4 regions of the Arthrobacter sp. USHLN218 genome follow, and region 3 is predicted to be linked to each of the others. Evidence: predicted binding sites of a transcription regulator. Region 3 holds the regulator's gene; each other region holds the start of a gene.
What was found. The regulator LexA, encoded in region 3, represses DNA repair genes until DNA is damaged. The targets are predictions, from matches to a motif close to TCGAACANNTGTTCGA.

Region 1 (7,747 bases), 580 kb from region 3:
AGCAGGGTCAGGGCGGGGATGGTCAGCGCGACGGTGGGCACGATCCCGTACCCGGCGCCCGGAGGCAGCCCGCCGTCCAGGGCAGGGTGTTCCCGCAGGTCCCCGGGCCCCGCCGCCGGATGAAAAGCCTCGGTAGGGCCTCCGGCACCGATGGCAGCTTCGGTAGCGCCCGGGCCCTCGGCGCCGGCCGTGGCGCCGGCGTCGGAAGCGCCCGGGCCCTCGGTGCCGGGGGCGGGTGCTACCGCTGGCGGGGGCTGCGGTTTGGGGGTGCTGCTGAGCAGGAGGTGGGTGAGGGCGTCGGCGCGCAGTTGGGTCAGGGTGCGGAGCTCTTCGGGGCCTTGGACGGAGAGCGCGATGGCCTGGACGTGGTTGAACGCGGCGACGGCGGTTTCCGCGGGCAGGTAGGCGGAGAGCCAGGCCATGCCGTCGTAGTCGGGCTTGAGCTCGAGGTGGCGGTCGGCTGCTTTTTTCGCGCGGCGGGCGGTGATGGTTTCGGGGTGGCGTTTTTCACGGAGGGTTCTTGCGCGGCGGCGCAGGCTGCCGGTGGAGCATACCGGGGCGAGGTCGAGGAGTTCGTGTTCGAATCCGGGCCGGGCCCGGGGCGGCAGCGAGGTGGTTTCGTCGGTGATGATCGCGGCCTGTACTCCGGTCAGGTGGCCTTGTTCGAGGGTTTCGAGGGTGGCGGGGCATTCCCCGGCGATGGTCCGGGCGTAGTTGATCCGGATCGCGGCGGTCCTTTCCGGGATCTGCAGGGCGGCGGCGGCTTCGGCGACGGCCGCGGCTTCGGCCAGGTGTTCGTCCGGGGTGCCCGGCCCGAGTGGCGGGGGCCAGCCGTGGGGCTGTTCGTTCACGGCCTCGCGGACCAGGGCGTTGAGCAGGCGCAGGATGCGGGCCTCGAGCCAGGCAGAGGCGCGGCGGGCGGCGATGAGTTCGTGCGCGGCTTCCTCGTAGAGCAGGCGGGACGGCTCGCGGGAGCCCAGCAGGGGCAGCAGGTCTCTGATCTGCCCGGACCGGGCCGGCAGGACCGGCTCCCAGGCCGGGGGCGTGAACGCGCCGCGGGCGGCGGCCCACGGGTCTTCCTCCGGCGGTGCGTCATGGCCGGTCAGCACGTAGAGCGGGATCGGGGTATCCGGGGCGTCGAGGGGGATGCCCTCGGCATCCACGGCCTCGCCCTCCTCCCAGGAATGCTCCTCCCACGGCGGCCGGCACGAGAACGGGTCCGTCGGCCGCAGACCCACCCCGCAGACACCGACCGCGGGGCCGGAATCGGGCCGGTCGCAGGAGGCGGCAGGTTCACCCGGGTCGGGCGTTGTCGCAGCGGCGTCAGGGGACCCGTCCGGGCGGGGCCGGGAGTCTCCGGAGCCGTGGCGAGGCTCCGGAGACTCTCCGTTCGGACGTTCCGCTGATGTGTTCGCCATCACATAATTCTAGTCGAAGACATCTTCGATGGCTACGGGTGTGGATAACCACCAAGCTGACATTCGTGCGTCTGGGGTGGTGCAGGACGGTGTTTGGGGCTGGCCAGCGTCGGGGCTTGGAGTCGGCCGGAGCGCGGCATGGGGAAGCAGCTTGGCGCTGGCCAGCGTCGGCGCTTTGAGGGTCGGGCTGGAGCGCGGCTTGCGGAGATAGCTTGGCGCTGCTCAGGGACGGGGCTTGGGGGTGGCTAGAGCCGGGGCCCTGGAGCTGGCTTGGGGCCCGGTGGGAATCGGGCAGGGGTGCGGTTTGGCCGAGCCTCGGGAACGGGCTAGGACAGGGCTGGCAGGGAGTGCCTCCGGGCCTCGGATGATTAGGACTGGTCGAGGACGGCGAGCATGATGGCGGCGAAGTGGCAGCTGAAGGCTACGACGGTGAAGGCATGGAAGAGCTCGTGGAATCCGAACCAGGTGACCGAGAAGTTGGGCTTTTTGATGCCGTAGAAGACGGCGCCGGCGATGTAGAACACGCCTCCCACAATGACGAGGACGGCGGCGGCGGCGTTGGCGGCGAAGAAGTCCGGCACATAGAAGAGCGCGGCGAGGCCGAGGGCGCAGTAGATCGGCACGTACAGCCAGCGCGGCGCGTGCGTCCAGATGACGCGGAAGGCGACGCCGGCGATGGCGCCGCACCAGATGAGCCACAGCAGGAGTGTTGCCTGGGACGGCTCGAGCAGCGCCCAGGCCAACGGGGTATATGTGCCGGCGATGACCAGCATGATGTTGCTGTGGTCGAGCCGTTTGAGGACCAGCTTGGTTTTCGGCTGCCAGTTCCCGCGGTGGTAGACGGCGCTGACGCCGAAGAGGAGCAGGCCCGTGACTGCGTAGATGGCGGAGGTCGTCTTTCCCGCCGCCGTGGGGGCGAGGGTGACGAGGACAATTCCCGCGATGAGGGCCAGCGGTGTGGCTCCCGCATGCAGCCAGCCTCGGAATTTGGGCTTGATGTTGAGGGCGTCGGCAAGGCTCTCGACGGCCGTTTCAACAGGGCCGTCTATGCGATCCGGACCCCCGGCCGGTTGGGTCGAAGGGACTGGGCGGCTGGGGTTCATGGGCCGATTCTACCGCCGCCGAAGGGCACCGGATTGCCGGCCGGTAACAGCCGGAACATAGCGGTCATGGGCGGCGCGGAACGGGCCGCGTCGGTTCCGTCGGGGTCGAGGCGATAGAATCTTTCCCGGTGTCCGCTGTCCGGCGGCAGTCCTCGAAAGCGGTAATGGAAAGGCGGGAGCGGTTTGAGATTCCCCGCAGTTGCCTACCGCATGTACGAGCGCCGGCTGCAGCGTTCCCTGGCCGCAGACCGCATTCCCCGGCACATCGGCGTCGTTGTTGATGGCAACCGCCGGTGGGCAAAGCTGGCGGGAAGCCCCACTCGCGAGGGCCACCAGGCCGGTGCCGACAAGATCCTCGAGTTCCTTGGCTGGTGCGATGAGCTCGGCGTCAAGGTCGTCACGCTGTACATGCTCTCGACCGACAACATGAACCGCTCCAGCGAGGAGCTGGACCAGCTGATGGGCATCATCGCCAACACGCTGGACCGGCTGGGCGAGGGCAAGAACGTCCGGGTGCGGCCGGTGGGTGCGCTCGAGACGCTGCCGGCGTACTTGTCCGGCAAGCTGCGCGCGCTGGCGGAGCAGACGGCCGATGTCCAGGGCGTGCACGTGAACGTCGCCGTCGGCTACGGCGGCCGGCAGGAGATCGTGGACGCGGTCAAGGAACTGCTCCGGACTGCCGGGAAGGCCGGCCGCGACGTCGAATCCGTGGCTGAGACCCTGGATGTCGACGACATTTCCCGCTACCTCTACACAAGGGGGCTGCCGGACCCGGACCTGGTCATCCGCACCTCGGGGGAGCAGCGGCTCTCCGGCTTCCTGATGTGGCAGAGCGCGTACAGCGAGTACTACTTCTGCGAGGCGCTGTGGCCGGATTTCCGCCGGCTGGATTTCCTGCGGGCGCTGCGCGATTACGCGAGCCGGCAGCGGCGCTTCGGCGCCTGAAGCCTGCGTCCGGTTTCCCGGATTCCGCGTATCCGGCCGGCTCCTGCGGCGGGTGGAAGCTGCCGCCGCGTCCAGCCCTGACGACGGCGGGTGGCCCGTTTCCGTGGCCCGGCCGCGTTCACAGGGAATTTACCCAATTGTCCCGCCGCGGGCATTGTGTACCCGAATTACAGGGGCGTAATTTGGGGGTATCAGTCAGCAACCCCGCCGATTGATCGGAAGGTCGCCACATGCAGAAGCGTGGGGGGAGGCCGGTACCGGCCAGGTGGCCTCACCGCGTCGCCCCAATCCGAACGATTCGGAGCGTCTGCGCTCCGGACGGGAGTTAATGTGGCCACCTTTGAAATGACCAGTCAAGCTGCCAAGACCGGCCGCGCGGCGAAGGAACCTGATGTTTCCGCCGCTGCCGCCGGTCTTCTTGTTTCCGGCCCGGAAACGGGAGCGCCGTCCCCCGAAGCGGGGCAATGGCCGGGCAGCCCGAGCGGCGAGGCGGCCTCCGGCCCGGAGGGGCAGTCCGGCGAAGCGGCGGGGCCGACGGCCCAGTCCTTCGTGCTCGATACGTCGGTGCTGCTGTCCGACCCGCTGGCCCTGAAACGTTTCGCCGAGCACGAGGTGATCCTGCCCGTCGTGGTGATCACCGAGTTGGAGGGCAAGCGGCACGATCCGGAACTGGGCTACTTCGCCCGGAAGGCGCTGCGCCTGCTGGATGACCTGCGGGTCGAACACGGCTGCCTGAACCACGCGATCCCTCTCGGGGAAGAGGGCGGATCGCTGCGGGTGGAGCTGAACCACATTTCGCCGGACGTGCTGCCCGCGGGCTTCCGCGGCGGCGACCACGACAGCCGGATCCTGGCGGTGGCGAAGAACCTCGCCGACGAGGGCAAGAACGTCACGGTGGTCTCCAAGGACCTGCCGATGCGCGTGAAGGCCTCCGCGATGGGGCTGCAGGCGGACGAGTACCGCAATGAGCTGGTGAAGGACTCGGGCTGGACCGGGGTCGCGGAGCTGGAGGTCTTCGAGGACGACGTGAACGCCCTCTACAACCACGAGCCGGTGTTCATCCCGGCCGCGGCCGAAATGCCGAGCAACACCGGCCTGGTCCTCCTGTCCAACCGCGGCTCCGCGCTGGGCCGCGTCGGAGCCGACAAGCAGGTCCGCCTGGTCAAGGGGGACCGCGACGTCTTCGGGCTGCACGGCCGCTCGGCGGAACAGCGGCTCGCGATCGACCTGCTGATGGACCAGGAGGTCGGTATCGTTTCCCTCGGCGGCCGCGCCGGCACCGGCAAGTCGGCGCTGGCCCTCTGCGCCGGCCTGGAAGCCGTGCTGGAGCGCCGCGAGCACCGTAAGGTGGTGGTCTTCCGGCCGCTGTACGCCGTGGGCGGCCAGGAGCTGGGCTACCTCCCGGGCTCCGAGTCGGAGAAGATGAACCCCTGGGCGCAGGCCGTCTTCGACACCCTGGGCGCCCTGGTGTCCACCGAGGTGGTCGAGGAAGTGATGGACCGCGGCATGCTCGAGGTCCTTCCGCTCACCCACATCCGCGGCCGCTCGCTCCATGACGCGTTCGTGATCGTCGACGAGGCGCAGTCCCTGGAGAAGAACGTCCTGCTGACAGTCATGAGCCGGATCGGCCAGAACTCGAAGATCGTGTTGACCCACGATGTCGCGCAGCGGGACAATCTCCGGGTCGGACGGCACGACGGTATCGCCGCCGTCGTCGAAACCCTCAAGGGCCATCCGCTCTTCGGCCACATCACCCTGACGCGGTCCGAGCGGTCGCCGATCGCGGCGCTGGTGACCGAGCTGCTCGAGGGCGCGGAAATCTAGGCAGGCTGCACGCCGAGGAAGCGGGCCGCCTCAGGGTGGCCCGCAACCTCGAGTGTCCATTCCGGCCTCCGGAAGTCCTCCGGCACCAGGCGCATGCGCTGCATGTTGGTGACCTGGCTGCGGCCGCTGGAATGGCGCCAGATCCCGTTGGGCCTGTAGCCAAGCGACCGGGACACGGCCAGCGACGCCTTGTTGAAGTCCATTGCCTCGCTCTCCGCGACCTCCGCGCCGAGGTAGTCGAAGGCATAACCGACGACGGCGGCGCGCATCCGGGTGCCGAAGCCTTGCCCCTGTGCCGATCGCCTGAGCCAGGAGCCGGTGCTGACGGTCCGGGTCTCGGCGAAGCTCGAGGCGAGCAGTTCCTGGCAGCCCAGGAATTCGCCGCCGCGCCACACGCCGAACAGGAGCGACCAGCTGCCCGGGCTGGTTTTCGAGCGCAGCTGCCAGACATGCATGGCGGTGTTGCGCGGCAGGTCTTCGGGCGGAACGTCGGTCCACGGGAACGCAAACGGCGACTCGCCGGGTTCGTGGATGCCGCTCAGGACGGCGTCGACCAGCGGCGGGAGATCGTCATCGGCGACCGGACGCAGCGTCAGGTCTCCGGCACCCAGGGTCAGGCCGAAGAGCGGCCACAGCTCGGTCAGTCGCGTCATCTCCCCTGTGTATCACGCGGGAAGCCTGACCAGGACCTCCGTTCCCTGTCCGGGCGCCGAATGCAGCGACAACGTCCCTCCGGCCGCCTGCACCGTGTCCTGCAGGATCTGCAGGCCGAAGTGCCCCGCCCGTTCGGCGGCCTCCGGCGCGAACCCCTCGCCGTCGTCGTACACGGCAAGCTCAAGGTGCCCGGAGGGGGTACGCGTGAGCGAAACGCTGACCAGGCTCGCGCCCGCGGCGTGCTTGACGGCGTTGGTGACGGCCTCCCGGGCCGCCCGGTACAGCAACGCGGACTGCTGCTCGTCGGCCTCCGGCGCCCCGTGCAGCCTCAGCGACCAGGCCATGCTGCGGGCGCGCACCGGGTCGCCGAGCCGTTCAAGGGCCCCGGCCAGGCCGAGGGCCGCCAGGTCGGGCGGATAGAGCTCCGTGGTGATGCCGCGCAGGGTGCTGATATTGTCCTGCACCAGCATGCGCGTGCGGCCCAGGAACTCCCGGCCGGGCGGGCGGTCCTGCAGCTCATAGGATTCGAGCGAGTAGGCCAGTCCGGAGAGGTCCTGGATCACCTCGTCGTGCAGGTCGCGGGCGAGCCGCTGGCGCTCCACCTCGGAGGCGTCGATGGCCTGCTGGAGCAGCGCCCTCTTGGTGGCGTTGTCCCGCTGCAGGCGCTGGGCCATGCGCAGGGCGGGCACCAGCTGGACCAGCTGCAGCACGGCCAGCGCGCCGAGGATCGGCGGGAGGATGCCCAGCATCATGCCCCGCTGGTCCGCCTCAACCTCGTCCGCCGTGTAGTAGATCTCGAAGATGATCGGCTCCCCGGCGGCGCTGTTCGTGCCGACGTACACCTCGACGAGCTTGCCGGAACCGGCCTCCAGTTGGTTCTCGGACTCGCTCTGCTCCTCGAAATGGGCGAAGCCGGGGCCGCCGGCCAGCAGCTGGTCGGAGCCTTCCGGCAGGCCGAAGTTCTGGCCGATCAGCGAATGCTGGTCCGAGTAGAGGATGGTGCCGTCACTGGACCAGATCTTGATCCGCATGATCGCGTTGCGTTCGAACCGCGGAGCGAGCAGGCGGTCCATCCAGGCCAGGTCTTCCGGATGGCGCTCCACCAGATGTTCGGTGACGAAGGGGCCGACGGCGAAGTCCGCGGTTCCCTGCGTGCGCTGGATCGCGTGGTCCAGCGCCTGGTCGCGCGCGATCGCGCTGGCACCGAACACCACCGGCACCACCACGATCAGCAGCGTTGCGAAGGTGCTGATCGCGAAGCGCCGCATGGCCTTATGCAGTTCCGAACGGTCAGCGCGGTCCGAGCCGAACCCGGCAGGATCGGACCGGCTGACGAAACGAGCGAAGCGGGCCGGCATCCTGCGCCGGGCACGCCGGCGCGTCCCGTTGCCGGGTCTGCTGCCCGGTTCCGGATCGCGCTGCTCGGGTGTTCGGACCTCGAGCGTGCTACTCATGGTGGCCGGAGGCCAGCAGCCCCAGCCGGCCGGCGACGGCGACAGCTTCCAATTGCGTGTGCGCGTCCAGTTTCGCAAGGATGGACTTCACGTAGCCGCGGCAGGTGTTTTCCGTGATGCCCAGATGCTTGGCATTGGCCCGCACATCATGCCCCTGGGCCATCAGCGTCAGCACCTGCCGTTCCCGCGTGGTCAACGCGGGCGCGTCCGGCTGCTCCGGCACCGTCTGCTTGCCGATCATGGCGAGCAGCGACGGATGGATCACCATCGATCCGCTCCTGGCGTGCCGCAGGGTGTCCAGCAGGGTGGTCAGCGACCCGTCCTTCGGCAGGAAGCCGCAGATCCCCGA
Region 2 (7,747 bases), on a different contig from region 3:
TGGCGGGAACCGTCGGCGGCCTGGTATTCGAGTTCGAAGCGCTCGGGCAGGTTGAAGTCCAGCTGGATGGTGGACATCTGCCAGGTCCGGCCGATCGCGTCGCGGGCCTGGACGGAGATCTTCGGCCCGTAGAAGGCGGCTCCGCCCGGATCCGGGACCAGTTCCAGGCCGGAGGCTTCGGCGACCTCGGCGAGGGTCCGCGTGGCTTCCTCCCAAGCCTCGTCCGAGCCCACGAACTTCTCCGGATCCTTGGTGGAGAGCTCCAGGTAGAAGTCCTCAAGGCCGTAGTCCTTGAGCAGGTCGAGGACGAAGTTCAGCGTGGTGGTGAGCTCTTCCTTCATCTGCTCGCGGGTGCAGTAGATGTGCGCATCGTCCTGGGTCATCCCGCGCACGCGGGTCAGGCCGTGCACGACGCCGGACTTCTCGTACCGGTAGACGGAACCGAACTCGAACAGCCGCAGCGGAAGCTCGCGGTAAGAGCGGCCGCGGGAGCGGAAGATCAGGTTGTGCATCGGGCAGTTCATCGGCTTCAGGTAGTAATCCTGGCCGGGCTTGACCACTTCCCAGGTCTCCGGGTCCCGGGTCTCGTCGATGTGCATGGCCGGGAACATCCCGTCCTTGTACCAGTCGAGGTGGCCGGAAATCTCGTAGAGGTGGCCCTTGGTGATGTGCGGGGTGTAGACGAACTCGTAGCCGGCCTGCTCGTGGCGCTGGCGGGAGTAGTCCTCCATGGTGCGGCGGATGATGCCGCCCTTGGGGTGGAACACGGGCAGGCCGGAGCCGAGCTCGTCCGGGAAGGAGAACAGGTCCAGCTCCGCGCCGAGCTTACGGTGGTCGCGGCGCTCCGCCTCGGCCATGCGCTCCTGGTAGGCCTTCAGGTCCTCCTTGGTCGGCCAGGCGGTGCCGTAAATGCGCTGCAGCTGCTTGTTCTTCTCGCTGCCGAGCCAATAGGCGGCAGCGCTGCGGGTGAGGGCGAAGGCATTGGAGATCAGCTTCGTGTTGGGCAGGTGCGGGCCGCGGCACAGGTCGCACCAGATCATGTCCCCGCTCTTGCGGTCGACATTGTCGTAAATGGTGATTTCGCCGGCGCCAACCTCGATGCTGGCACCTTCGCCGGCTTCGTCCGCGTCGGACTTCAGTCCGAGCAGGATCAGCTTGTATGGTTCGCCGGCCATCGCCTGGCGGGCTTCATCCTCGCTGACGGCCCGGCGGACGAACTTCTGGTTCTGGTTGACGATCTTGAGCATCATCTTCTCAAGCGTCTTCAGGTCTTCGGGAGTGAAGGGTTCCTCCACGTCGAAGTCGAAGTAGAAGCCGTCCTTGATGTAGGGGCCGATGCCGAGCTTGGCGTCCGGACGCAGCTGCTGCACGGCCTGGGCCATAACGTGGGCGGTCGAGTGGCGCAGAACATTGAGGCCGTCGGGCGAGCCGATGGTGACGGCTTCGACGCTCGCGCCGTCGGGCAGCTCGCGGTCCAGGTCGCGGAGTTCGCCGTCCACGCGCATAACGACGACGTCGCGGCGGTCCGCGAACAGCTCGGTTCCGGTAGTGCCCGTCGTCACCTTATTCTCTTCGCCGTCGACGATGAGGGTGATGGTTTGGGGCGCTGACACGGAGGTCTCCTTTGGTTGTCGAGGGCTCTCGTTGCGCCACCGTACTTTGGGTGCCGCGAGCCACTTCGATGTTATCCGCTGATATTGAGCCCAACCAACATTGGGCGCGAGGGCAGCTCGAGTGTTGGCTGCCCGGACGACAGCTTCGGCTGGCTGCGTTCCGGCAGCGGGAGCGTCCCGTGTTCGGTCAGGTCCCAGGCGTTGGAGGCCTGCAGGCTGATGCCGCGGGGTCCGGTCCTCCGCGTGGTGCCCTGGACCAGCAGCAGCCTGGTGCCGAAGAGCAGCGGCCCGGCTTTCTCCTGCGCCTCGTGGAAAAAGGTGCAGTCCACGCAGCCGGTACCGTCATCCAGGCTGATGAACACCACGCGGCGTCCCCCGCGCATCGGCGGCGTCTGGGTGGCAACCCGGATGCCGGCGACCAGCACGTCGGTGCCGCTGCGCAGGGAGAGCAGGTCCTGAGCGGGGGTGGCCCCCAGCTCCTTCAGCAGCGGGGCATAACTGGCCATCAGGTGGGCGCTGACGTCCACGGCCATCAAGTCGAGCTCCGTTTTGACCTTCTCCAGCGTGGTGGGTTCCGGCAGCCGCGTCTTCAGGTTGCACAGTTCAAGATCGCCCAGCGGCAGGGCAAGCTGGCCTTCGATGGGCTCATACCTGCGCGGAACCGGGCGGACCGGCGGCTTGTCCAGGTGGTGCACGATGTCCGCCCGGGTAGCAGTGTCCAGGCGGCCGGCCGTCCGGTTGAGTTCATCGAAGGCACCCAGCTGGCCCAGCCGCTTGAGGGTCGGCCGGCTGATTTTGGCGCGGGCCCGCAAATCGGCAAGGGAATCATAGGGCTGGCCGCGGACGATCCGCTTGAGCTCGGCCCCGGACATGCCGTAAATGCCGGCGAGGCTGAGCCTGATTCCCAGCTTCCCGCCGGAGCCGCCTTCCCCCGGGACACGTTCTACCCGGTATTTGTCGCTGCTGCGGTTGATGTCCAGCGGCAGGATCGGGATCCCCATCCTGCGCGCTTCGGCCACCAGCAGGCGGCGCGGGTACATGCCGGGGTCGTGTTCCCACAGTCCGGCCAGGAAGGCTTCCGGATGATGGGCCTTCAGCCAGGCGGACTGGTAGGTGGGCACGGCGAAGGCCGCACCGTGCGCCTTGCAGAACCCGAAGCTGCCGAAGGCCTTCAGCGTGTTCCAGACCTTGTCGACGGTTTCCGCCGTGTAGCCACGTTCGAGGGCCTTGCCCCTGAAGTGTTCTTCCACCGCAGGCTCGGCCGCTGCGTCCCCCAGCAGCCTGCGGAACTCGTCCGCTTTGGCCAGTCCGCAACCGGTGAAGACGTCGAAAGTCCTGAGGACCTGCTCGTGGAATACCGTCACGCCGTGGGTTTCCTTCAGCACCGGCTCAAGGTCGGGATGCGGATAATTCTCCGGCGCCCAGCCGTGCCGGTGTTCAAGGAACGGGCGGACCATGTCGGACTTCATCGGTCCGGGCCTGAACAGCGAGATATCGATGATCAGGTCGTTGAAGTTCCGTGGTGCCATCTTGCCCACCAGCTCGCGCTGGCCCGGGGATTCGATCTGGAAGCAGCCGAGGGTGTAGGTGCTGCGGATCAGTTCGTAGGTCGGTTCGTCGTCGAGCGGGACGGCCTCCAGATCAATGCGGCCCCCCTCGACGATGTAGTCCGGGCCGCCGCCGAGGGCTCCGGGGTGTCGGCCCGCCGCTGCGACGGCAGCCTTGTCCGGATGGATCCTGGCAATCTCTTCCAGGGCGTAGGCCATGGAGGACTGCATCCGCACCCCCAGTACATCCAGTTTCAGCATGCCCATCGGATCCATGTCATGTTTATCGAACTGGCTCATTGGCAGCCCCAGTCCGCTGGGCTGGACCGGGGTACGGTCCAGCAGGGTTTCGTCACCGAGGATCACGCCGCACGGATGCATCGAAATATGCCGGGGCAACCGGTCCAGCCGTTCGGTCACGTCCACCAGCAAATCCAGCTGCCGGTTCTGCTCCACCTGCGCGGAGAACCCCCGCAGCTCGGGCTTCTCTTCCATTGCCTCACGGAAATTCCGCGCGGAGAAGCGCCACAGCTGTTTGGCGATCCCGTCGATGTCCCCTTCCTCCATGCCCAGGGCAAGACCGGCATCCCGGACGGCCCCTCGTGCCCGATAACCGTTCTGCATGCTCATCAGGGTGACCCGTTTCGCGCCGAAGCGGTCGAAGATCTGCCGGTAGACCCTGTGCCGCTCGGCGCTTTCGACGTCGATGTCGATATCCGGCAGCGTGGACCGGTCCCGGGAAAGGAACCGCTCGAAGATCAACCCATGGTCCAGCGGATTGACGTGGCTGATGTTGAGCAGGTAATTCACCAGGCTCGAGGCGCCGGATCCGCGGGCCGCCGCCCGCACCCCCATGCCGGTGATCATTTTCGACACCTCGGCCACCGTCAGGAAGTACGGGGCGAACCCGAGCAGGGTGATGATGCTTAGCTCGTGGCTGAGCCGGTCCCTGAGCCTGCGCTCTGCCGTGCCGCCGATCCCGGGGAAGCGCCGCCCGATGCCGTCCTCGCAACGCTGGACCAGTTCCACAGCCGGCTCCCGGGTAATACCGATGACGGAAGCTTCCGGAACGACGGGCCGTTTGTACCCCATGTCCCCGACCGGATCCATCCGGCACCTGTCCGTTACCGCGGCGGTCGTGGCCAGCAGGCTGCGGGCACCTGCTGCCCCGGCACCGGCTTCCCGCGCTATCTCCCGGGCCAGGGCCTTCATCTGCTTCCCGCTTTTAAGCCAGCCCTGTCCGTTGGGCTGCAGGTCCGGCAGCTTGGACAGCGCCGTCAAGGCACGGACGGCATCCAGCACGTCCGCGGTCGCGGCATCATCCTCCCGGCAATACCGCACGGCGTTGGTGAGCACGGCGGGGAGCTTCAATTCATCCGCGAGCTTGAACAGCCGCACAGCATGGGCCGTGCTGAGGTTGCCCCCGGGAGTGCTTAAATGGCTGGCCACTTCAACGACCAGCGCACCCGCAGGCATTCGGCTGCGCCAGCGCTCTGCGAGCGCCCTAGCCTGTGCGTAGCTGCGGTTCCTCAGGGCCTGTCCTACGTCGGAATAGGGGCCCAGCAACACTGTCAGGACCGGGCCGGAGCCGCTTGCCCGGCCATCGGGTCCGGCGGCGCGGCGGGCCAGCTGCCCGATCTCCACCGCCGGCCCGTGGCCCCGCTTGCTTCCCCTGCCGGCAGGCGTCCCTTCATGGGCGTCGGAAACCGCCCGGCACAACGCCTGGTAGCCCGCGCCGCCGTTTCCGCCGTGGGCCAGGACCACTACCCGCCCGGAACTGCCGCCTTTGCCGTCGCTGACGGCAAGGTCGGCACCCACAACCGGATCCAGGCCGGCAGCGAGGCAGGCCCGGACATGCTTGACCGTGCCGTACAGGCCGTCCCGGTCGGTGCAGGCCAGGGCATCGGCTCCGTCCCCTGCCGCCGCGGCGACAAGTTCATCCGGCCAGGACACCCCGTAGTGTGCGCTGAAAGCGGATGCGACATTCAGATGGGTAAAGCTCATTTTCTATCCGGGATAAGGAGCTCCGGGCGCCTCTGGCTAGGCACTCAGGCGCTGGGCGGCATCGTGGACGCGGATCATGCGCCATCGCGCACTGTCGGCATGGTGCGACAGGTCGAAGGTGCGCAAAGCCGAGCGGCTGTTCAGCCTGGCCTGGACCCGCCAGATTTCGTAGTCCACCAGCCCGGCTCCCCTGCCCCGCTCGGCGCGCTGTTCCTCCGCCCACCAATTGCGGCGTTCGTACCAGCGCACCGGGTCCGCTGCCACATGCCATGTCCTGTGCTGCCACACCAGCCGGATCGGCTGGCCGGCAGGAGAACAAACAACTTCGATCGATTCGCTGAAAACACCCATGTTCCAGTCACCTTCCTCTGGAATTACGGGCCTGAGCCCTCGGCTGCGCGCTCCTGCCAACACGCCTGCCGAAAAGCTTGACCCCTTCATTCTAATCGAATATGTATTCGAATCCAAGAGCCAGCCTAGGCGCCCGCTCTGACAAAATCGCCGGCCGCTCCCCCGTCCCAACGTTTATCCAATAATCGGAGCCCACAGTTGCAGCAGCGCACCCTGCGCAACTGGCTCCACCAGCCATTTGGTGCCCGAGGACACCGTTTCAAAGGAGCAAGACCATGCCACTCGCACACAGGTCAGCACCGCACCGGCATCCAGCCAAAAAGAAACTCGTTACCACCGTCGCCGCGGCCTCCCTTTTGGCCGCTGCATTCGCCCCGCTTTCCATCGCGCCAGCGCACGCCGAGCTTCCGCCAGCCGGCCCCGTTGATCCTGCCAACGGCTACCCTCTGTGGTTCTCCGACGGCACTGTCAGGCTCCAGTTCTGCTACACGGCGGAACTCGGCTGCCTCTCCACGCAGCCCAATCCCGGGCCAGCCTCCTATCCCGACAACTTCCCCGAAGAAGCCTTCTGGTTCGCCGCGGAAGCCAGCAGCGGAAACCTCCGCCTCTACGAAGCCGCGCTTGAAGGCGCACACGTGAACGGCGCCGTCGTTCCCGGTGAACAGATGGGCTTTGCCCGTCTGAGGTTCCGGATCGAGAACCTGGTGATCGGGGCGCAGTACACCATCACGCACCCCTACGGGGTCCATACCTACACCGCAACGGACAACAGGAAGGGCGCAGGCGAGATCAGCCAGACGATCGACAGCGGCCTCTGCACCCCAACCGCAACCGCCGCCTGCGACTGGGACGGCGTCGGCCGCGCCTTCCTCGGCAACTATGGGGTGGGCACCACCGCCACGTTCCTGCGCCAGGTCAATCCGCCCGCCGGCACGCTGGGCAACCCGAATGTGGCCTCCGCAGTCACCGGGGCCCCGTCGGGCAACAACTTCGTGCGTGTGGAGGGTCCCAACGCCGGCGGCCCCGGAGTGAACACCCTCACGGTTAGCAGTTTTGCCGTCCAGGGCGTGATTTCCGATACCACCGACGGCGCGCCGGGCACCCCTGACCTGGTCGCCGCCAGCGATACCGGACGCTCCTCTACGGACAACATCACCAACGCCACCCTGCCGACCTTCAGCGGCACCGTTCCCTTAGATGGCACGGTGGAGCTGCTGGTCGACGGCGCGGTGGCGGGTTCGGCCGCAAGCGCGGGCGGGACCTACAGCATCACGCCCACCGCTCCGCTGGCGGACGGTCAGCGCAGGATCTCCACCCGGATGGCCAACCCCGTTTTCGCCACGGACCCGGCTGCACCGGAGTTCCTGACATCCACCCAGCTGGCCATCACCGTGGATACGACCCCGGCGCCCGTCACGTTCAGCGGGGCCATGCCCTCGAATCCGACGCTGAACAGGACGCCGACCTTCAACTTCTCAAGTTCGGAGGCCGGCGCCGGTTTCGATTGCCAGCTGATGCCCACCAACGCCGCCTGGGAAACCGGTTGCGTGACGGGCAAGACCTACGACGCACAGAACGACGGCATCTACACCTTCAACGTCCGCTCCGTGGACCCGGCGGGCAACGTCAGTTCGCCCGTATCCCACGTATGGAGAATCGGCGACGGTGCCCCGGCCTCCGCTACGGCCGCCGAGCAGAAGGACATGGACGGCGACGGCAACCCGGACCTGGTCAGCCGCAGCAGCGACGGCAAGCTGTGGCTCTATCCCGGCAATGGCACAGGGCGGTTCGGTACCCGGGTCAATATCGGCTCCGGTGGCTGGAACGCCATGAGCGCCATCATGATGCCCGGCGACTTCGACGGCGACGGCAACTCCGACGTCATCGCCCGGGCCACCGACGGCGTCCTCTGGCTGTACCCGGGCGCCGGCAATGGCGGGTTGCTGGGCCGCAAGCAGATCGGCACCGGCTGGAATTCCATGGGCGCCTTCGTGTCGCCCGGCGATTTCAACGGCGACAACAGGGTAGACCTGCTCGCCCGCGACAGCGCCGGCGCCCTCTGGCTCTACCCGGGCAACGGCTCCGGCCGGTTCGGAACGAGGAGCGTTGCGGGAGCCAGCGGCTGGAACGCCATGAGCCAGCTCGCGGGCGTCGGCACCTTCGATGCCGGCGGCACGGCGGACATGGTGGCCCGCGACTCCAGCGGACGGCTGTGGCTCTACCCGGGCACGG
Region 3 (7,747 bases):
CGGGAACTGCTTGACGCGGTTCCCGAGGCCGAGTGGTTCATGGATTACCGCAACGGGGACGGGTCGGTCTCGGAAATGTGCGGCAATGGTGTGCGCGTCTTCGTGCATTTCCTGCTTGACCAGGGTCTGGCCGACCTCGCGGAGGGCAAGTCCCTGGCTATCGGCACGCGTGCGGGCGTCAAGGTCATCAGCCGTTCGGAAGATGGCTACGCCGTGGATATGGGCCCGTGGGAGTTCATCTATCCGGACCAGGCCGCCGCAAAAGCCACGGACTCCGTCGTGAATGCGGCGGGCCTTGAGGTGCCCCGGCCCGCCTTGAGCATCAGCATGGGCAACCCGCACACTGTGGTCGCGCTGGCCGAGCTCGCCGAACTGGCCGCCACCGGGCTGTACGAAGCGCCGGAGGTCGAGCCGAAGCCGGTCAACGGAACCAACGTCGAATTCGTGGTGCCGGCCGAACCGCTGGTCCACAATGGCGCCGGACATATCACCATGCGCGTGCACGAACGCGGCGTCGGAGAGACACAATCGTGCGGAACCGGCGCCTGCGCCTCCGCCGTCGCCATCCGCTACTGGGCGGGCTCCGGTGCGCCGGACGACTGGCGGGTCAACGTCCCCGGCGGCACCGTGAACGTACGCTTCTTCGTCGCCGATGACGGGCGGGAACATGTCGAACTGAGCGGGCCCGCCACCCTCGTGGCACGGGGAGTTATTGCGTAGCAGCCGCGCGGCGGATCCGGAGGATCCGGAAGGCCTTGGCGGTGCTTTCGCGGCTGACCCGGAACTCGGTCGGCAGTTCGGCCGCGAGCCAGCGCTGCAGGGAGTCCGAACCGAGGTTCTTCTGCACGACCAGCCAGGCGCTGCCCCCTGGCGCCAGGCGGGGGAGCCAGAGCATCAGCAGGTCATGCAGTTCGCTCTTGCCGATTCGGATTGGCGGATTCGACCAGATGGCGTCGAAGCGCAGCTCGGGGTCCACCTCCTCGGGCAGGCAGGCCCGGACGTTGTTCAGCTCCAGGGTCTGCGCATTGTCGTTGGTCAATGCGGTGCAGCGGGTGTTGACATCGACCGCCGTCACCGATGCAGCAGGTGACTTAAGGCCCAGCGTCAGCGCGATCGGGCCCCAGCCGCAGCCGATATCCAGCAGATTGCCGGTCGACGGCGGGGCGGGGACCTCGGCCAGCAGCACGGCCGTGCCTTTATCGATTCCGTCGGGACTGAAGATGCCGTTCGACGTCGTCAAATGCCGGACCTGACCGTCGAGTTCGACGGTCAGCGGTTTACGTATTTCCGGTTTGCCCGGCTCGGCGCTGAAGTAATGATCGGTGGCCATAATCCGCCAGACTAGTGCGCCCTCGGCGGAATTTGTATCTAGGCCTGCCTAAGCCACGTGTGGAGCCTGTTATGCTGGACGGCATGGCAATCAAGTGACTGCGGCAGTCTAGGCCGGCTTCGGCCCGCACCAGACGCCGCTCCCGTTGAGCCCGGCTCCGGGACCGGTAGGCACCACTACCGCGAACCAACCTGTCATTCCCGTGCGTTCCCTTGGCTGCAACCGCGCCTGCACCTCTTTGCGTCCTGGGCGCATCGCCGCTGCATGGCTCCGGATCACCGCATCAGGGACCGCCTTCCCCGTCAGGAGGATACACATGACCCGACAACAACCACCGCACGCAAACCACCCCCGCACAGCAGCGGAGGACTACCATAGATCTACAGACCTTCCGAAGGAGAGCATGACCAACAGCAGCGCCGGCCAGCCGGCAGAGGAACCGGAACTGACCCCGGAGGAAATCCAGGCGGTCATCGACCGGATTCTGGCCAAGGACTCCGCAGCCCGCACCAAGACCGGCAGCGGTTTCCGGGGCAAGGCACAGGCCATCTCCACGCTTGACGAAGAGCATTCGGAATTCGACGGCGAGCAGCAGGACCTCCAGGAGCGGCGCGCCTTGCGGCGCGTGGCCGGGCTGTCGACGGAGCTGGCAGACGTCACCGAGGTCGAATACCGCCAGCTCCGGCTGGAGCGGGTCGTCCTGGCCGGCTTGTGGACCGAGGGAACGGCCGCGGACGCGGACAATTCCCTGCGCGAACTGGCTGCACTGGCCGAGACCGCCGGGTCGGAGGTTCTCGACGGCGTCGTCCAGCGGCGCCTGAAGCCGGACCCCGGAACATTCCTGGGATCGGGCAAGGCGCAGGAGCTGCGGGACATCGTCATGTCCACGGGGGCTGACACGGTGATTGTCGATAGTGAGCTGTCGCCATCGCAGCGGCGCGGTCTTGAAGACATCGTCAAGGTCAAGGTCATTGACCGCACCGCCCTGATCCTCGATATTTTCGCGCAGCATGCCAAGAGCCGCGAGGGCAAGGCCCAGGTCGAGCTCGCACAGCTGGAATACCTGCTGCCGCGCCTGCGTGGCTGGGGCGAGAGTATGTCCCGCCAGGCCGGCGGCCGCGTAGGCGCGGCCGGCGGAGGTATCGGTTCCCGTGGCCCCGGCGAAACCAAGATCGAGCTGGACCGGCGGCGCATCCGCACGCGTATGGCCAAACTTCGGCGGGAGATCGCCGGTATGAAGCCGGCGCGGGAGACCAAACGGGCCAACCGCAAGCGAAACGCCGTGCCGTCGGTCGCAATTGTCGGCTACACGAACGCGGGCAAGTCCTCGCTGCTTAACCGGCTGACCAACGCGGGCGTCCTCGTGGAGAACGCGCTGTTCGCGACCCTCGACCCGACGGTCCGCAAGGCCGAAACTTCGGACGGGCTTGGCTACACGCTGGCGGACACCGTCGGCTTCGTCCGCTCGCTGCCCACGCAGCTTGTGGAAGCCTTCCGGTCGACTCTTGAGGAAGCAGCCGATGCGGACCTGATCCTGCACGTGGTGGACGCTTCCCACCCCGATCCTGAAGGCCAGATCGCGGCGGTCCGCGAGGTGCTGACGGAAGTGGACGCGCGCAAGATTCCCGAGATCGTCGTGCTCAACAAGGCCGACGCCGCTGATCCGTTCGTCATCGAACGGCTTCGGCAGCGGGAACCGCGGCATGTCGTGGTCTCGGCCCGCACCGGGCAGGGCATTCCCGAACTGCTGCAGGCCATCAGCGACGGCATTCCGCGGCCCACTGTCAAGCTCGAACTCCTGATTCCTTATGACCGTGGCGACGTCGTCAGCCGGCTGCACAGCCCGGACGCGGAGATCCTGTCGATGAACCATGGCGAGGAGGGCACCGAGCTCGAAGTCATGGTCAGGGAGGGCCTGGCGGCCGAACTCGAGGCCTTCATCCGGCGTGGCTGAGGAACAGGCGGAGGCCCTGCGCCTGCTCGACGTTGCCGTGCAGGCGATGGGCGGGCAGGACCGCCAGGGCCAGCATGATATGGCTGGCCGGGTCGATACGGCGTTTCGGCGGCGCGAACATCTGCTGGTCCAGGCGGGCACGGGAACGGGCAAGTCCTTGGCCTACCTAATTCCGCTGATCGTGCACGCGCTGGAGAGCGAGAAACCGGCGATCGTCGCGACTGCCACGCTCGCCCTGCAGTCCCAGATCGTCAAGCGGGACCTGCCTCGGCTGCTGGAAGCCATCGCCGATGAGCTGCCGCGGCCGATCGATGCCGCCTTGCTCAAGGGCCGCAACAACTACCTGTGCCTGCACAAGATCGACGGCGGGTTCCCGGCGGACGATGCTCCGGAGGCGCTCTTCGATCTCGCCGAAGAGACCGTTCCGCATCCGGCGCCGGCCCCCGGGCCGACCACCGCCCTGGGACAGGAAATCAAGCGGCTGCGGGCCTGGGCAGAGGAGACCGGCACGGGGGACCGGGACGAAATCGTGCCCGGAGTCAGCGACCGGGCCTGGCGGCAGGTCTCCGTGAGCGCCATGGAGTGCCTCGGCGCCCAGCGGTGTCCGGTCGCGGCGGAATGCTTCAGTGAGCGTGCCCGGATGCATGCGGCCGAGGCCGACGTAGTGATCACCAATCATGCGATGTTGGCCATCAACGCGTTCGAGGGGCTGGCCGTCCTGCCGGACTACGACTTCGTTGTTATTGACGAGGCCCATGAGCTGCAGGACCGCGTGACGGGGGCGGTCTCGGGACAACTCTCGGCGGCCATGATCACGGCCGCCGCCTCCAGTGCCCGCAAGCACACGGCGATCAGCGTCGATGCGCTGAACACCGCGGCCAAGAGCTTCGAAGCGGCGTTCGACCAGGTTCCGTCCGGACTCATGGCGGCCGGCCTGCGGCCCGAGCAGGAACTGGCGCTGACCCAGCTGCGTGAGGCGGCTCGAACGGCACTGTCGGACTCCAAGCCCGATGGCTCGGGCGCGGTGGACGGCGGCAGGCAGATGGCAAGGTCGCGGCTGGCAGCAATTCTGGAGCTATGCGACCGGGTAGTTTCCACCGCCCAGAGCCGGGAGGTCCTGTGGATCACCCGTCCGAGCAGCTTCACGCCGGGCAGCGGTTACGGACCCCCGGACGAAACGCTTCCGCCGATGCTGAACGTTGCGCCGCTGTCGGTGGCTTCCAGGCTTCGCGAGGGGCTGTTCGAGGGCCACACGGTCGTCCTCACATCCGCGACCCTCGCCATCGGCAGCGCATTCGACGCCGTCGCCGGCTCCCTGGGCCTGCTGGGCGAAGGAGCGCCGAAGTACAGCAGCGCGGACGTCGGGAGCCCGTTCAACTACCCGAAGCAGGGCGTGCTGTATGTGGCTTCCCACTTGCCCAAGCCGGGCCGAGGGACAAGCCCCGAACAGTTGGATGAGCTCGAAGCGCTGCTGCGCGCCTCCAACGGGGGTGCTCTCGGGCTCTTCTCGTCGCGGCGCGCTGCCGAGGAAGCCGCCGCGGAGATGCGCGAGCGGCTGCCCTTCACGATCCTTTGCCAGGGCGAGTCGTCCATGGCTGCGCTGGTCCGGCAATTCTCGAGCGAACCGAATACCTGCCTGTTCGGGACGATGACGCTGTGGCAGGGGGTCGACGTGCCGGGAGAGGCCTGCCGCCTGGTGGTTATCGACAGGATTCCCTTCCCGCGGCCGGATGATCCGCTGATGACTGCCCGTACGCGGGCCGTGTCGCAGGCAGGCGGGAATGGTTTCATGACCATTTCGGCCACGCACGCCGCCGTCCGGCTCGCCCAAGGCGCCGGACGGCTCATCCGCGCTGCGGGGGACCGGGGCATGGTGGCTGTGCTCGATTCGAGACTGGCCAATGCCCGGTACGGTGGCTTCCTCAGGGCGGCGCTGCCGCCGTTCTGGTCGACGAAGGACCGGGCGACGGCGCTCCAGATCCTGCAGCGCCTGGCGGGCTAAGGGCCCGCCGGGCAGCGGCTAGAGGGCGCGCATCACCGAAACGACCTTGCCCATGATCGTCGCGCTGTCGCCGAGGATCGGTTCGTACTGGGTGTTCTGCGGCAGCAGCCAGGTGTGGCCATCCCGCTGCCGGAAGGTCTTGACGGTAGCTTCGTCGTCCAGCAGCGCGGCCACGATCTCGCCGTTGACGGCGCTCGGCTGCCGGCGGACGACGACCCAGTCGCCGTCGCAGATAGCCGCATCGATCATGGAATCGCCGGAGACCTTGAGCATGAACAGCTCGCCGTGTCCTACGAGCTGCCGGGGCAGGGGCATGACGTCCTCGACGACCTGGTCCGCCAGGATGGGGCCGCCCGCGGCGATCCTGCCGACCAGCGGAACGATCGCCGTGTCGGAAGCCGTGGCCAGTTCCGACACCGACAGGCCGCCAGTGCTGCGGAGTTTGTCCGGTTCGGCCACGCCTTCGATCTCAATCGCGCCCGTCTCGAGCGTCAGCGGCGTCAGGACCTCCATGGCCCTGGGGCGCTTGGGATCGCGGCGGATATATCCGAGCTTCTCCAGTTGCGCGAGCTGATGCGTGACGCTGGAGAGGCTGGCGAGCCCGACGGTGTCGCCGATCTCGCGCATCGACGGCGGGTAGCCCTTGGCGCTGATGGAACGCTGGATGCTCTCGAGGATCTTCTTCTGGCGGGGCGTCAGGCTCTTGGGGGACGCACCCGCGCGCCTGCGTGCGCTTCCCGTGCCGGCGGTACCTGAAGTAGCTGCACTCTTCCTCGACATGAACTGGCCCCGGTTCTCTATCCGGCCACCCGGGCTAGCCAGGGTGGCCGGTCCAATGTTGTCAGTGGCAGGTGATGCACTCAGGCATGGCCGCCATTTCTTCAAGCCTAGGGCAGCCACAGCACGATCTCAAACATTTATTCGATCGAGTCTCGACAATATTCGATCACAAGTGCTACAAATGGAATCCGACAGTTCGAATATGCGTTCGAAACAACTGATGCATACGCACGCGGAACGGGAAGGTACCCCTCATGTCTGCTCAGCTCGCCCCGCACGTCGCCCCGCACGCTCTGTTGGGCTCGACGCCCGCGCTGCGGCTTACCCGCCGCGGCCGCCTGGTGCTCATCGGGTTGCCCCTGATGCTTGGCGCCGCCGTCCTGCTGACCCTGGTCGGCTTCTTCACGGCACCGGCCTTGGCGAGCTCGGGACCTGGCCTCGGCCCCGGCCGCACCGTGTCGGTCGCCGTCGCTCCCGGCCAGACGCTCTGGGATGTGGCCGTGCTGGCAGCGCCGGACCGACACCCGCACGATGTCATTGCGGAGATCCAGCAGCTGAACAACCTGCCGGATTCGGTCGTCCGTGCCGGGCAGCGGCTGTTCGTCCCGCTGGGGGACTAGGGACTGTAATAAGAGCCGCTCCGGCAGGCCCGATTCCTGCCCCGGGCCTGCCGGAGCTTAAGCTGGTCAGGTGAACGACCAGCTGGATCTACTCAACCGACTGCCCCTGCGTAACAACCTGCGCGGACTGACTCCGTACGGAGCTCCGCAACTCGACGTTCCCGTGCTCCTCAACGTCAACGAGAATACGCATGGACTGCCTCATGAGGTTGCGGACGCGATAGCGGCGCGCGTCCAATCGGCGGTGGCGGGTCTGAACCGCTACCCGGACCGCGAATTCACGGAGTTGCGGGAGGCGCTGGCCAAGTACCTCGGCCACGGGCTTTCCGCGGGGAACATGTGGGCCGCGAACGGATCCAACGAGGTGCTGCAGCAGATCCTGCAGGCCTTCGGCGGCCCGGGCCGGCGTTTGCTGAGTTTTCCTCCCACCTACTCGATGTATCCGCTCCTTGCCAGCGGCACTGACACGGAATACGTGACTGCCCGCCGCGGCGCCGACTTCGGGCTGACGGCCGGCCAGGCAGCCAAGGCTGTCCGCGATACCGCGGCCAACATTGTCGTCCTATGCTCGCCGAACAATCCGACCGGAACCGCGCTCGGGCTCGATGTCGTCGAAGCTGTCTACGAAGCAGGCGAAGCGAGCCAGGCGATTGTCATCGTCGATGAAGCGTATGCGGAATTTGCCCATGTCGGTACTGACAGTGCCCTGACGCTGCTGCCGGGCAGGGAGCGGCTGATCGTCTCGCGGACGATGAGCAAGGCCTTTGCCCTTGCCGGCGCCCGCGTCGGCTATCTTGCGGCAGCTCCCCAGATTGCGGATGCCCTCCGGCTGGTGCGGCTCCCTTACCACCTCTCGGCCGTCACCCAGGCGACCGCATTGGCGGCTCTCGACCACGCCGACGCACTGCTCGCCAATGTCGAGGAGATCAAGGGCCAGCGGGATCGCATCGTCAGTGAGCTGGCGTCGCTCGGGCTGCAGCCCGCGCCGTCGGACTCAAATTTCGTTTTCTTCGGCGGCCTGAAGGACCCGCATAAGGTCTGGCAGGGACTGCTGGACGCCG
Region 4 (7,747 bases), on a different contig from region 3:
ACAAAATGCTGTTCACAGCCATCGACCTGCTTCGCCACCGCTGGTACCGTCAGCAGCCACTGAATCTTCGCAAGTACTGATCCGGTCCTCAACATCGGCCACCCTGGACTGGAGGACCGGCCAAAGGAGACAAAGTATGAACGCCCTGCCGTTCTCCCCATCCCGACTCAGCCACCTCGAGCGGGAACAACTTCCGCAGTCCCAACGCATCGCCGCCACCTTTGGCGCTGTGGGCCTGCTCCACCTGGTCTGCCTCGGCCTGCTCGCCTACTCCTTTACGGCGGACGCCAGCCCCTTGGCGCTGGGCATGTTCTTCACCGCGTACCTAGCCGGCGTCAAGCACAGCTACGACTGGGACCACATCGCTGCCATCGACAACTCCAGCCGCAAATTCGCCGCCCAAGGCCGTTCGCCGGTCAGCGTCGGCTTCGCTTTCAGCCTCGGGCACAGCAGCATCGTCCTGATCGCGGGGATCCTCGTGGTCAGCGGCGCTGCCGTGATCGCCACTGCGCTGGACGACGGCTCGCCCGTTAACACCGCCCTCGGGCTGATCGGCGCCGTCGTATCCGCCACCTTCCTGCTGGCCATCGGCATCTTCAACGGCGCCGCCTTCCGCCGCGCGGCCAAGGTCTACCAGCGAGTGCGCGCCGGCCAACCCGTCACCGCCGACGAACTCCGCCCGCAGGGACTCGTCGCCCGGCTGCTCGACAAGCCGCTGTCCCGCATCAACCGCCCGCGCGACATCTACGTGATCGGCTTCCTCTTCGGCCTCGGCTTCGACACCGCCACCACCATTGCCTTCCTCCTCCTGACCGCCTCCGCCGCTCTCGCCGGCGTCTCACCACTGGCCCTCATGGCCCTGCCCCTCGGCTTCACCGCCGCCATGACCCTCTGCGACACCGCCAACGGCCTCGCCATGATGAAGATGTACCGCACGGCGATCTCCGAACCTGAGAAGAAGATCGGTTTCAATATGGTCGTCACAGGCCTGTCCTCGTTCTCGGCGCTGTTCATCGCAGCCATCACCATCGCTGGCCTGCTCCACAGTGCGGGTCTGAGCGACCCCATCACCACCTGGCTCGGCGAACTCGACCTCGGCCACGCGGGCCTTATCCTCGTCGCCGTATTCCTCACCGTTTGGGGCATTGCCCGCCTCACCTGGCGCCGCCGCCCGGCACTGGCGTGACCGGCGGGCGCGCTGCGGGCCGGCGTGCTGACGTGTTGGTTTGCCGGCGTGTTGGTTTGCCAGCGTGTGGAGGTGCTGCGCGCCAGCAGGTAGGAGGTGCCGGTGCGCTGAGGTGCCGGGATCGCCTGCGGTAGGGCGGCACCTGCCGCGGCGGCGGGTGCGGAAGGTAGCTGCAGGAAGCCGTGCGGCCGCTACATCGCGGGCATGTCTGCCGGCATGTCCGGTTCCATGTCTTGGACCGTGCCGGGTCCGGGATAGAGCCCGGGGAGCAGCGAGGGGTTAACCGGGACGAGGAAGGCGAAGACGATCAGGGCTACGCCGACGGCCTTGCTGAACTGCACCCCGTGCGACCATGTCTTCTCCAACAGGATTGCCAGCGCGATGACGACCATCCATGCCAGGTTCATCGTTCCCACGGCCACGAGCACGGCCATCATGCCCCAGCAGCAGCCGACGCAGTAGGTGCCGTGGTACATACCGACGCGGATGTCGCGGAGCGGCCCCTTGTAGTTCGAAACGTGCAGTAGGAAGCTGATCGGCGAGCGGCAGTGCCGGAGGCAGTAGTTTTTCATTGGCGTCAGCTGGTAAAGGCCTGCAGCTGCCAGCACGGTGGCGCCGATCCAGGGGGCCGCGGCGGGCTTTTCCTCGGCGACCCTGCCCATTAGCGCGGCCGCCCCATAGGCCAGCACACCAAAGAGGGCCCAGGCCAGCAAATAGCCGACGAACAGCGCCGTCGTACGCCCGATCCTGACCCAGCCGCTGCGCACGGCGCGGATCGTGCGGAGGTAAGCAGTGAGCAGCGGGGCCAGGGCCGGAAACATCATCGCGGTCATCATCAGGACCCAGCCCGCGAGGAAGCCGCCCAGGCCAAGGCCCATAGTGCCCGGCCCGGCAGGCATAGCCATGGCGGCCTGCACGGTGAAGTACCAGGCGACCAGTGCAAGTGCCAGCAGCACGAACAGCCCCGGATGGAGCCGCGCCAGCGTGCCGCTGCCTGTGCTCCTACGCTGACCAGGCGAAGGGAGCGGAGAAGGAGTTCTTGCCGGCATTGTCCCAAGTCATTCCGAAGACATCTACGCGTCCGGTGGTCGCTCGGCCGACGGCCAAGGTGTCGGCGGGGAACCCGATTCCCGTGAGCTTGACGCCCTGCTCGGTGGGATCGAGCGGGGAGACGAAGTCCTCGACGGCCAGGTCGACGGCACTGCCCATGGACACGCGGTGCTGCCGTCCATCGTCGGAGTAGGACATCTCAACGGATTCCTTGCCGACAATCTCACCTACCAGCGGAGCCAACCCTGACATTGGGCCACCAAGCTGGCCGCTGAACACACCTTCGAGCGCTGCCGCCTGTTCGGCGGAGGCCCTGGAATCGAGCAACAAGCCGAGTTTCCAGCCGCCCTCGCTCATCAATGGCGGCGCATCGCCGAGCACCCCGACGGTCAGGCCGCCGACGTCGACGCCGTCTACCTCCCCGTTCTCCACATGGAAGACGAGTGCGACAACGCATCGGTCCTGGTCCGCCGGCGCGGTCAAACCCGAGATCGAGCACGGGCAGGCCATGTCGCAATTGCAGTTCTCGAAGTAGGTCCCCTCAATATGCCATGCCATTTCAGACTCCTTCCCGAATTCCCCCGGGAGAATGGCGGTGCCGGTATTGATTTTCCTCCTACGCGGCCTAAGTGGCTATGGGCTCAGGTCCTAGTCTCGCGAGTGATTCTTGGCCTCGATTTCGACGAACACAAACTCCTCCGGGCCGGGGTTGATGACGTTGTGTTCGCTGCCGGCCAGCCGAGTATAGGACTGGCCGGTTGTCAGTTCATTGATGGATTCGCCGTCAGCCAATTGCAGTTTTAGAGGCCCCGTCGTCATCGGCACCACAACGTAGTCGAACTCGTGGCGGTGCCAACGGGTCTCGGTACCGGGCTGGAACCGCCATTCGGTGACGCGGAAATGTTCGTTGTCGATCTGGACGGTTGCCTGCGCCTGGGTGGGCATAATCGGTCACCAATTTCTCTGGCTGGAATCAAGTGGTCGTGTGCTGCCAATACCTTTCTACCAAGGAGGCGTGTCCGGCTGCAGCGGGCCGTCGCCGAAGGGTCGGCTCCAGCCGCGGGTTGATGTGGCCGGTGCCGGTTCGGGGGAAGCCGCGGCAGTGCCCGCCGACGGGGACGCGGCGGGACTTGGGCCTCGGCCGTCGGTCCGCGTGGGTGGCCCTGCGGTGCTTGGGTTTCTGCTGTCGGTCCGCGGGGGTGGGCCTGCGGTGCTTGGGTTTCTGCTGTCGGCCTGTGGGGGTGGCCCTGCGGAGCTTGGGCTTCGGCTGTCGGTCCGTCGGGTGGTTTCGGTGGGTTGTTCGGCTCGTTTGAGGACTGGTGGGGAGCGGTAGTGGTTGCGGCGTGGGATTTGGGAGGGGTCGGTGTAGGCGGGCGGGATGAACCAGGGGATGCCGTCGATGGTTTCGATGGTCCAGTCGCCGGTGTGGATGAGGTGGTGGTGGAAGGAGCACAGGAGTACGCCGTTGGCGACGGAGGTGCGGCCGTTGTGTTTCTTCCAGTAGCGGATGTGGTGGGCTTCGGTCCAGTGCGCGGGCATGGTGCAGCCGGGGAAGGCGCAGCCTTTGTCGCGGGCGACGAGGGCGCGGCGCTGGGCGGGGGTGAAGAGGCGTTGGGCGCGTCCGACGTCGAGGACTTCGCCTTTGCCGCCGAGGACGATGGGGATGAGGTCGGCGTCGCAGGCCATTTTGCGGACGGTGCGGGGTGTGATGAGGCCGCCGAACACGGCCTGGCCGGAGGTGCCGGCTTGGGCGCCGATCTGTTGGACGAGGTCCTGGTAGTCGATGGTGACCATGACCTGCGGCCGGTGGCCCCCGGCGCTGGGGAGCTTGTCGGTGGTCAGGGCGATCCGGCAGGAGCCGACCAGGCCTTCGAGCAGCTGCTGCGGGCGGGTGGGCATCGGCCAGCCCGGGAACGCCCGCCCGTCGCCGTCCATGCCGGCCGCGACCCCGGCCGCTGCGGAGTCGCCGTCGGCGCGGTCGCCGTGCCCGGTGGCGGCTTCGCTGTTGTCGGTGCCGGCGGTCTTACCGCCTTCACTCGTGTCACCGGGATCGCCGAAGGTGGTCTGCAGGCGGGGGTTGGTGGCGGTGTTCATGGCGGTGATGAGGTGTTCGTATTGTTCGTCGGTCGCGGCGATTTCGAAGCGGTGCAGGCCGCGGCGTTTGCCTTTGAGGAAGACGCCCTGCCGGGCGGCGAGTTGTTCGTCGCTGGGTTCGGCCCCGTCCGGGTCGATCGCGGCTTCCCAGGACCGGGCGATGACGCGCAGGGTGTCGGGGTCGGTTTCGGTGGCCTGCCGGGTGAGCTGGTGTTCCATGGCGGCCAGGTCCTCCGGGGCCGCTGCCGGGCGGACGCGTTCGAGGGTGTCGTGGATCAGGGTGGCGGCGGTGCCGCCGAGCCCGGATCCGGCCAGCGCTTCGGCGAGGTGTTCGTATGCCGGCGGGGCCTGGCCGCCGGAGATCAGGGTCTGCGGCAGGGTGCCGGCCCCGATGCGCAGGCGGCGCCGGGCTTCGCTGCGGCTGATCCGCAGCCTCGTGCGGAGGTAGTCCGCGGTGTCCCGGAACTCCGACCTCGGCTCCGGGCTGCCCGGGTCCGGGCTGGCCGGATCCCGGCCGGTCATGCCGGCGACGCCGTGCCGGTCGGCGGCGTGCGCCCCGGCGACCTGGAGCTGCTCGAGGGTCCGGGAGAGGTCTTCGAAGAGGCCGACGCACTGGGCCACCGTTTGCGGGCTCTGGAGGCCGGCTTCCCGGCGGAAGGCGGCGGCGAAGTCCTGCAGTTCGTCGCGCATCGAAGCGAGGAAGCCGGGGGCTTCCTGAACCGCTTCGAAGGGTGCGATCGCCATGTCTCATTCTATCGAAGATACGTTCTGATAGCACGTTAAATCTTCGTAGTGTAGGACGAGTGAAACGGGCCGAAACCGGGTAAGAGGCCGACGGGCGAGGAGGTGGTTCACCCGGCAATCCGGCGCCCTCGGGCGGTAGCAATGCCCCGCTCGTTTGCGGCCGAGGCGGGGAGATGACTCCGGGAGCCGGTGCAGCTTCTGGGTAGGTCACGGCCCGTTCGTTTGCGGCCGAGGCGGGGAGATGACCCCGGGAGCCGGTGCAGGTTCTGGTTAAAGAGAAGTGCCGGCAGGTCCTGCGGACGGTTGGGGGAGACATCCGCTGACCTGCCGGCACTCGGATCAGACCAGGAAGTCTGATCCGTAATCACTCGCACCTTTATGAGGTAGTTAAGACTGTAGGGAGCGAATTTGGGACGAAACCCTTAAGAAGCTGGGAGAAGTCTGTGAATGCTTTCCGCCGGAGCCCTCTTCCGCCCCGTGATTCAATGTCAGCATGACTGCACAGACTTCCACTTCTTCTTCCGGCCGCACGGTCTTCCTCGGCTGCGGATCCATGAACGAGGCCATTTTGGCGGGGCTGCTGTCCAGCGGGACGGACGCGCAATCAGTCACCGCTACGGTGCGCCGCGCGGAGCGCGCAGAGGAGCTGCGCGGCCGGTATCCGGGTCTGTCGGTGCTGGCCGAGAACGAAGATCCCGAGGCTAACAGCAAGGCCGTGCAGGGAGCCGGGCTTGTGGTATTGGGCGTGAAGCCGGCTGGCATCGCAGACCTCTGCCGGCGGATCTCGGATGACTTGGCGCGGGAGACCGTCGTCGTTAGTGTTGCCGCAGCGATCACGGTGGCGACCATGGAGGCAGCCCTGCCCCAGGGCCAGCCGCTGGTGCGCAGCATGCCGAACACCCCGCTGAAGGTGGGGCGCGGCGCCGTCGGAATCGCCGCCGGAACCCATGCCGGCGCGGAGCAGCTGAAGCTGGCCGAGGCATTGTTCTCCGGGGCGGGGACTGTGGTGGTCGTGCCGGAGGATCAGTTGGACGCGGTGTCCGCGGTCAGCGGGTCGGGTCCGGCGTATGTGTTCTACCTGGCGGAGGCTATGGCCAAGGCGGGGGCGGAGCTTGGGTTGGGATCCGAGCTGGCGTTGATCCTCGCACAGGAAACTGTGGCCGGGGCGGGCGCCATGCTGGCCCAGGAAGGGGCGGACCCAGCGGCGTTGCGGAAGGCCGTTTCCAGCCCGAACGGCACGACGGAACGAGCGATCGCGGCCTTCGACGAGGCCGGGCTGCCCGCCGTTATTGCCGCCGGGATGCGCGCCGCGGCGGACCGGGCCGCGGAACTTTCGAAGGAGCTGGGCTGACCCGCTAAGGGCGGGCGGCGAAGCGCTCGAGCAGGTCGACGTGGCCTGAAACGATGAGCATGTCCCGGCCGGAGACCTTGGTTTCCGGCCGGGCATAGGTAAAGTCCTCGCCCGGTGATTTCACGCCGACGACGGTCACCCCGTACTTGGATCGGACCGAGGACTCACCGAGCGTGAAGCCTTGGGTTTCCTTGGGCGGGTACATCTTGACGATCGCGAAACCGTCGTCGAACTCGATGAAGTCCAGCATCCGCCCTCCGACCAGGTGTGCGGCGCGGCGGCCGGCATCGGCTTCCGGGTAGATCACGTGGTTCGCGCCGATGCGGGTCAGGATCTTGCCGTGCGAGGCGGTGATGGCCTTGACCCACAGGTGTTCGATGCCCAGGTCCACCAGGTTCACGGTGATGAGCACCGAGGACTCGATCGAGGTGCCCACCCCGACGACGGCCGAGGTGAAGTCCTGCGCGCCGAGCTGCCGGAGGGCGTCGATGTTGGTCGCGTCGGCCTCGACGACGTGGGTCAGCTGGTCGGACCATTTCTGCACCAGCGCGGGGTCGCGTTCGATCGCCAGGACCTCGCGGCCCTGCTTGACCAGCTGCTCGGCCGTGGCAGCCCCGAAACGGCCCAGTCCGACGACGAGCACCGGAGCGTTGTGCGAGGGGCGGTTGCCCGAGGATCTGTCAGCCAATGATCGGCCTTTCTTCCGGGAAGTGGTAGAGCTGGCGCCGCTCGCGCAGCGCTAGTGCGGAGGCCAGGGTGATCGTTCCCACGCGCCCTGCGAACATCAGGATACAGAGCACATACTTGCCCTCGGGCGGCAGCTCCGCACTGAGGTTGGTGCTCAGGCCCACCGTCGCGAAGGCCGAGATGACTTCGAACAGCACGCGGTCAAGGGAATCGCCGGAGATCGTCAGCAGGGCACCCGCCGCCAGGGCGACGAACGTTGCGCCCATAACGATGACGGAGATGGCCACGCGCATGGCGCCCTCAGGAACGGTCCTGCCGTGTACGGTCACGTCCCGGTTGCCGCGCGCTTCCGCCGCAATGGCGAGGAAGACGATGGCGATAGTCGTAACCTTGATGCCGCCGGCAGTCGACGCGGAACCCCCGCCGGCGAACATGAGCGCATCGGTCAGCAGCATGCTGGTCTGTTCCATGGAATTCTGGTCAACCAGGTTGAAGCCGCCGGAGCGCGTCATGACGGAGGCAAAGACGGCGTGAATGCTCTTGTCACCTGCTGACAGGCCGCCAATGGTCGCTGCGTTGTTCCACTCCAGCGCTCCCCACGCCACGCTGCCGGCAGCGAGCAGGATCAGGCTGAC

Region 1: a site for LexA is predicted at 1,432-1,447, ahead of WFH44_RS00900 (HNH endonuclease signature motif containing protein). Genes of this name have one in related genera too.
Region 2: a site for LexA is predicted at 5,611-5,626, ahead of WFH44_RS07350 (DUF6504 family protein). Genes of this name have one in related genera too.
Region 4: a site for LexA is predicted at 5,086-5,101, ahead of WFH44_RS04320 (HNH endonuclease signature motif containing protein). Genes of this name have one in related genera too.

Annotation. Positions count from the first base shown of each region.
Region 1 covers NZ_JBBCYT010000001.1:188,764-196,510, forward strand. The annotation lists gene WFH44_RS00900 (HNH endonuclease signature motif containing protein) at 1-1,418, opposite strand, end outside; gene trhA (PAQR family membrane homeostasis protein TrhA) at 1,787-2,521, opposite strand; gene WFH44_RS00910 (isoprenyl transferase) at 2,705-3,466, shown strand; gene WFH44_RS00915 (PhoH family protein) at 3,797-5,290, shown strand; gene WFH44_RS00920 (GNAT family N-acetyltransferase) at 5,287-5,943, opposite strand; gene WFH44_RS00925 (sensor histidine kinase) at 5,956-7,398, opposite strand; gene WFH44_RS00930 (response regulator transcription factor) at 7,391-7,747, opposite strand, start outside.
Region 2 covers NZ_JBBCYT010000003.1:2,416-10,162, reverse strand. The annotation lists gene thrS (threonine--tRNA ligase) at 1-1,613, opposite strand, end outside; gene WFH44_RS07355 (DNA polymerase III subunit alpha) at 1,685-5,164, opposite strand; gene WFH44_RS07350 (DUF6504 family protein) at 5,201-5,515, opposite strand; gene WFH44_RS07345 (FG-GAP-like repeat-containing protein) at 5,791-7,747, shown strand, end outside.
Region 3 covers NZ_JBBCYT010000001.1:765,610-773,356, forward strand. The annotation lists gene dapF (diaminopimelate epimerase) at 1-720, shown strand, start outside; gene WFH44_RS03375 (class I SAM-dependent methyltransferase) at 710-1,330, opposite strand; gene hflX (GTPase HflX) at 1,734-3,284, shown strand; gene WFH44_RS03385 (ATP-dependent DNA helicase) at 3,331-5,286, shown strand; gene lexA (transcriptional repressor LexA) at 5,305-6,066, opposite strand; gene WFH44_RS03395 (LysM peptidoglycan-binding domain-containing protein) at 6,321-6,686, shown strand; gene WFH44_RS03400 (histidinol-phosphate transaminase) at 6,757-7,747, shown strand, end outside.
Region 4 covers NZ_JBBCYT010000002.1:146,265-154,011, forward strand. The annotation lists gene WFH44_RS04295 (urease accessory protein UreD) at 1-80, shown strand, start outside; gene WFH44_RS04300 (HoxN/HupN/NixA family nickel/cobalt transporter) at 137-1,186, shown strand; gene WFH44_RS04305 (DUF2182 domain-containing protein) at 1,378-2,142, opposite strand; gene WFH44_RS04310 (DUF1326 domain-containing protein) at 2,189-2,794, opposite strand; gene WFH44_RS04315 (cupin domain-containing protein) at 2,885-3,181, opposite strand; gene WFH44_RS04320 (HNH endonuclease signature motif containing protein) at 3,239-5,074, opposite strand; gene proC (pyrroline-5-carboxylate reductase) at 5,568-6,425, shown strand; gene WFH44_RS04330 (potassium channel family protein) at 6,430-7,068, opposite strand; gene WFH44_RS04335 (TrkH family potassium uptake protein) at 7,106-7,747, opposite strand, start outside.